2 regions of the Rothia sp. HMSC061E04 genome follow, and region 2 is predicted to be linked to the other one. Evidence: riboswitches for the same ligand, from Rfam matches in the RefSeq annotation. Region 2 holds a riboswitch; the other holds the start of a gene.
The links. A riboswitch is a leader RNA that binds a small molecule or an ion and turns the genes downstream of it on or off. The one in region 2 is predicted to bind thiamine pyrophosphate.
Positions count from the first base shown of each region.

Region 1: it holds a riboswitch for thiamine pyrophosphate, as region 2 does, so the genes downstream of both, HMPREF2927_RS07635 (bifunctional hydroxymethylpyrimidine kinase/phosphomethylpyrimidine kinase) here and HMPREF2927_RS00420 (ECF transporter S component) in region 2, are expected to answer to the same signal.

Region 1 covers NZ_KV813706.1:183,124-186,323, reverse strand. The annotation lists gene HMPREF2927_RS07640 (ABC transporter ATP-binding protein) at 1-1,023, shown strand, start outside; TPP riboswitch at 1,234-1,432, shown strand; gene HMPREF2927_RS07635 (bifunctional hydroxymethylpyrimidine kinase/phosphomethylpyrimidine kinase) at 1,421-3,160, shown strand.
Region 2 covers NZ_KV813685.1:32,215-35,414, forward strand. The annotation lists gene HMPREF2927_RS00410 (MFS transporter) at 1-519, opposite strand, end outside; gene HMPREF2927_RS00415 (DUF4235 domain-containing protein) at 680-913, opposite strand; TPP riboswitch at 1,181-1,281, shown strand; gene HMPREF2927_RS00420 (ECF transporter S component) at 1,340-1,972, shown strand; gene HMPREF2927_RS00425 (ABC transporter ATP-binding protein) at 2,036-3,200, shown strand, end outside.

The sequences.
Region 1 (3,200 bases), on a different contig from region 2:
CTGGGCATGGTGCGCATCCGCCAGCTGTACTTCACCGTGGACGCTATTAACGCTTGGATCCCCACGATTCTGTGTATGCTCTGGGGCGCCGCCTGCGTGGCTCTCGGTTGGGCTTCCTGGGGTGCCGTAGCGACCGCCTCGGTCATGGTCTTCAGCCTGCGAACCCTCGCCGACATGCTGAACCACCACGTCAGCAGCCTGCGCATCATGCTCGTGAACATGGGCCGCGTGTTCGGTGTGGTCTCCCTGGCGAAGAAGCAACGTGAGGCGCGTGCACAGCACCGTGCCGAAGCGTTCGCCGCCGTGTCTGATGAAGCCGTGAAGAACCCGGAGTACGCCATTGACTGCACCGACGTCTCCTACGGCTACTCGCCGGACGCCCTGGTGCTTGAAGGTATCAACCTGAAGATTCGCCGCGGTGAGGCGCTCGCCCTGGTGGGTCGTTCCGGCTCGGGTAAGACCACCCTGGCTCGTCTGATTGGTGGTTCGCTGACCGCCCTGGAAGGCACCATCACCGTGATGGGTCGCCCGGTCGGTCACGGCGACTTCCCGACCGATGCCGCCGCTGATGGCCGGCCGCGCCTGCTGGTCTGCACCCAGGAAGCGCACGTCTTCTTCGGCACCCTCGCCGATAACTTTACGGTGGTCGTGCCGGATGCAACCGTCGAGCAGATGGGCGAGGCGCTGGACGCTATCGGTGCCCGCTGGTGGCGCGACCTGCCGCAGGGCATAGATACTGTCGTCAGCGGCGCGGATTCGCCGCTGACCCGCGACCAGATTCAGCAGCTGGCACTGGCACGTATTGTGCTTGCCGACCCGCACGCCGTGATTCTGGACGAGTCCACCACCCAGCTGGAGCTCGCGGACGCAACCGAGTCCCTGAGCGCCGTGCTGGCGAACCGTGCGGTGCTGATTATTTCGCACGATGCGCGTATCGCCTCGCTGGCTGACCGTGCGGTCCTGCTACACGAGGGTAGGATCATTGCGGAGGGTTCACCGGCAGAGATTTTCGCCCTGACCTAAGCCTGGAGGATAAGCCAGGCTGATAGTGCCCGGTACCGTGTGAAGCGGTGCCGGGCACTACGTGTTTAACGGGTGGTTTCCGTACAAGGGTGCGCTGAAATCGGCGGTGAGGAGCCCCTGCAGTAACGCAAGACTCAAACGAAAATTTCGGAGAGATTCACTTGTTACCCGCAGAACTTTTAGCTACGGAGAATCATTGTGATAACCTGGCAGAGCGATATGGGGTGCCTTGAGACGCCCGCGACCCGCTAACCCGCCCAACTGGCCGCCCAACGAAGGGCTACGGCACAGCGAAGAGCTACGGCACAGTGGACGCACGAAACGGCGTAAGAACACTCAAGGCTGAGAGAATCACCCATTGAACCTGCTCTAGTTCGAACTAGCGAAGGGATTATCGATGATGGCAGAGCAGCCTATCGCGCCCGCGTGCGCACCCACCACCAGCCCTGTACCCGGCGCGAGCGCCTCCGGAGCATCCGGGGCACCCCAGACAGCTCGAGTGCCGAGGGTTCTCTCCATTGCGGGAACCGACCCCTCCGGCGGTGCGGGCATCCAAGCGGACCTCAAATCTATTACCGCATCCGGCGGTTACGGCATGTGCGTGACCACCTCACTGGTCGCCCAAAACACGTGCGGGGTTCGTGAAGTATTCACCCCGCCCCTGGAATTTTTGACCGCGCAGCTTGCCGCCGTTTTTGATGACGTCACGGTTGACGCCGTGAAAATCGGCATGCTCGGCGACGCAGACACGATCCGCACGGTTCGTACCTGGCTGAGTGAGCATCCCGCGCCCGTGGTCGTGCTCGACCCGGTCATGATTGCTTCCAGCGGTGACCGCCTGCTGCAGGCGGAAGCGGAGCAGGCGCTGCGCGATCTCGTGCCGCTCGTGAATGTGATTACCCCGAACATTCCGGAGCTCGCCGTGCTCTGCCAGAAGGAGCCCGCTCAGACTTTCGATGAGGCGCACGAGCAGGCGGCGAACCTTGCTGCGGCGACCGGAACTACCGTGATTGTGAAGGGCGGCCACCTATGCGGTCAGGACGCCGGTAACACCGCGGTCTTCCCGGACGGCACCTGCGCGCACGTGCGCACCCCGCGCCTGGACAGCCGTAATACGCACGGCACCGGATGCTCCCTGTCCTCTTCGCTGGCAACCCGCCTGGGCGTGGAACTGCTGCAGCACACCGAAGCCGCAGGGCACACCGCAGAGCAGAGCGTTCTGACTAGCGAAGACACCCACCGCGCCCTGCAGTGGAGCACCCGCTGGCTCCACGAAGCCATTGCCGCAGGTGCCGGTCTGCAGGTCGGCTCCGGTGAGGGCCACGGCCCGGTGGACCACGCCGCCCGTGCCCGCCGTCTGGAGGCTGCCGCCTCCGCGTACCCGTGGCATCACCTGCTCGCCACCACCGACTCTGAGGGCAATACTCTGGACGGCACCAGCCCGGAGCGTCTGCTGCCGGTCAGCCCCGTGCCCGCCGGTGAAGCCGTCGTAAAGCCCGCCGGTCCCTGGACCGCCGCCCTCTGGGCAGCCGGTGGCGAAACCTGGCACCAGATCCTGGACCTGCCCTTCGTGCGTGCCCTCGGTGACGGAACCCTCGACGAGGATCTGTTCGCCTTCTACCTGGACCAGGATGCCCTCTACCTGCGTGATTATTCGCGTGCGCTCGCGACTCTCTCGGCGCGTGCTGATACCGCTGAGGCGCAGGTGCACTGGGCCGCCGGTGCGCACGAGGCGATTGCCGCCGAATCGCAGCTGCACGAGGGCTGGCTGGCGAACCGTGCGCGTCTGGGTGGGCCCTCGCCGATTACGATGGGGTACACGAATTTCCTGCGTGCCTCCGCCGCTGGTGATGACTACGTGGTCGGTGCCGCGGCGATTCTGCCCTGCTACTGGCTGTACGAAGAAGTCGGTGCCGTACTCTCCTCGCAGAATCACGCGGACCACCCGTACGCGGAGTGGCTGAGCATGTACGGTGGCGAAGAGTTCGCCGCGGAGGTGGCGCGTAGCCTCGCGGAGGTGGAGCGTGCGTTTGAGGCGGCTTCACCGGCTCAGCGTGTGCGTGCGGCGCGGGCGTACCTGTCGGCGTGCGTGTACGAGCGTGAGTTCTTTGATCAGGCGCACCGAGCATTGCGTTAGTTTGCCGGGCGCTGCGCTAGCTGATAGGTGCCGGTTGTTG
Region 2 (3,200 bases):
GATGCCGCCAATGTACCCGGCAGCCCATCCGGCGCCCGAAATCTTACCGATATTCTCCGGGTGGGAGATACGCGGCAGCACGGCGTTATAGTTCACGTACGCGAACTCGCTGAACACGCTCGCCGCAGAAATCAGGGCGACACCCAGCCACAAGTACTGCGGGGTGGGGCCCACGAAGAAGCACGCCGCCATCGAACCGACCAGCAGTATGGTGTTCACACCGAGCCAGAAGATACCGCGGCCGGACTTATCGTTACGCTGACCGGTGACCGGCGCCAGAATCGCAATGAGGAAACCGGCGATGGTCAGACCCAAAGACAGCGCCGAAGAGGTCTCTTCGGGGGAGCCGAAGTAGCTGCTGGTCAGGTACACGGTGAAGATGAAGGTCGTCATAATCGAGTCGAAGCTCGACGAACCAACATCCCACATGACCCAGGACGCGACCGAACGGCGGCTGTTCGCGTGGTCAACGACCCTACGCTGAGCCTTCGCCTTACGGCGGGGAGAAGAAATAGTCATAGTTGTGCTTTCAGGTGCCGAGGTGGCGCTTCAGCGTAGCGGCGGCATGAAACCGGCTGAAGTAGAGCGGGCGTGCTGAAGAAGGAACACCAGGCGGTACGTACCGAGCGAAGATACGTACCGCCTAGTTCATGAACTTTCACGCGGAAAGCGCAAAGTCTTAGTTGAAGAAACGACGCTGCAGGCGAGCAACACCGAAGCTCACCACAGCACCCACGACGGAGGTCAGAACGGTCCAGAGGATGACCTGACGCAGGGTATCTTCAGACTCGTGGGAAATGGCGGGAGGCTGGTTACCGGTAGCCTTGGTCCAGGCTGCGCCCAGGCCCTTACCAACCAGGGCTACAGCGCCCATGTTGATACCCGCAATAGCAAGCTTAGCGACGGGGTTCATATGTATCTCCTTAGCTGTATACGATGCGGCGTCCTGCCCGTGAACCCCTTCGGGGTTGGGGTGAGAAAAGAGCGCCACTCCCTAGCGTATAGGGTTTAAGGCGTTCGTGCCGCCTTGGGGCCTCTCCGTCCCAAAATTGTACACCGTGCAATTCTGTAATGTGGGCAGAAGAAGGGAACAAAAAGCGGCAAATTGGCGCGAACAGCCAGACACGCCTACAATCGAACCTGGGCTTCCACCCGCACCACAACGGTACGGACAAGGAACCCCAAACGACAGGGGAGCGCCACCGAGGCGCTGAGAGTGCTAAGCAGACCCTCGAACCTGATCCGGTTAGTACCGGCGTAGGGAGTCGAATTTCTTCTCAATGCCCTCGTCCAATCAGAGGGCGAGGACATTCCCCTTCCAACGACGGAAGGACCACCAATGTCACAGAACGCAACCCCCGCCTCCCAGGCATCCACCCAGGCAGAAGCGAAGAAGCCGAACCTGCGCTGGCGAGTCAACGAAATCGTCATCGCCGCAGTTATCGCAGTAGCCTGCGCCGTCATCTTCTGGATTTGGGACATCGCAGTTTCCCCCGCCACCAAAACCGCACTCGTAGCAGCACCCGAATTCCGCCCCATCATCGGCGGCGCATGGCTGCTCGGCGGCACCCTCGGCGGCCTGCTCATCCGCAAGCCCGGTGCGGCACTCTTCTGCGAAATCGTCGCAGCATTCATCTCCGTACTCTTCACCGGCGGCGCATGGAGTGGCGAAATCCTACTCGCAGGCCTCATCCAGGGCATCGGCGCTGAAGTTGCCTTCGCGATCTTCGGCTACCGCCGCTGGAACGCAACCGTCGCCATCTTCGCCGGTGCGCTCAGCGGCCTGTTCATGGGCGGTAACGAAATCTTCATCTACTACCCCGACATGGAACCGGTCAAGGCAATCATCTACGTAGCATGCTCCGTCATCTCCGGTGCAGTCATCGCAGGCTTCCTCGCATGGATTCTCGTGCAGAACCTCGCCAAGACCGGTGTGCTCTCCTCGCTGGCATCCGGCAAGACCCGCCGCTAACCACCAGCAACTAGTCACCACTCGGCACACTACAGCAGCCACACAAAAGGCTAAGGAACTATCATGGAAGCAACACCGCGCGGGGCGCGCATCGAGCTCAACAACTTCAGCTGGCACCACCCCGGACGCCCAGAACCCGTCATCAGCGGACTCAACCTCACCATCAACCCCGGTGAAAAAGTCCTGCTACTGGGCACCTCCGGCGCCGGCAAATCAACGCTCCTGCACGCCATCGCCGGTGTGCTCCACGATGACGACGGCGAATCCGCCAGCGGCACCATCACCATCAACGGGCAAGCACCCGCCGAAGCACGCGGCACCGCAGGCATGATGCAGCAGGACCCCGAATCCTCCATCGTCATGGCAACCGTCGGCAACGACGTAGCGTTCGGCCCCGAAAACCTGCGCGTACCCCGCGAAGAAATCTGGGGCCGCGTCACCGAAGCCCTCACCGCCGTAGGGCTCAACCCCCTGCCCCTCGACCACCCCAGCAGCGCGCTGTCTGGCGGACAGAAGCAGCGCCTCGGCCTGGCGGGCATCCTCTCGATGCACCCCGGCGCCATGATCCTCGACGAACCCACCGCCAACCTTGACCCCTCCGGCGTGCGGGAAGTACGCGACAGCATCCTTACCGCCGCGCAAGCCACCGGCGCGACCCTGCTCGTCGTAGAACACCGCGTGAGCATCTGGGCGCCGCACATGGACCGCATTATCGTGCTCGGCGAAGGCGGCACCATCACCCACGACGGCGCACCCGACACCGTACTCACCGAAGCCCGCCAAGAACTCATCGACGCGGGCGTGTGGGTACCCAACTACGTGCCGCGTGCGCCGCAGAACGACTGCAATAGCGAGCACGGCGAAGCGCTACTGCGCGCCGAAAACCTCAGCATCACCCGCGCACAACCCACCCCCAAACAACGACGCGCACGCCGACACACCATCAAACGCCTCGGCGACACCCCCGCACCCGCACCCACCGATTTGCCTGTCCTGCGCAGCGGCATCAACCTCACCCTGCACGCGGGTGAACACCTCAGCGTACTCGGCCCCAACGGCGCCGGCAAATCAACTCTAGCCCTCACCCTCGCAGGGCTCCTCACCGCACCCAACGGCACCCTCACCGCCACCGACGCGCTCCGTAATTACGACGGTAACCACGGCGGCAACCACGCCCACTGGGACATCCCCACCTGGACCCCCGCCCAAATGCTCAGCCGCATCGGCT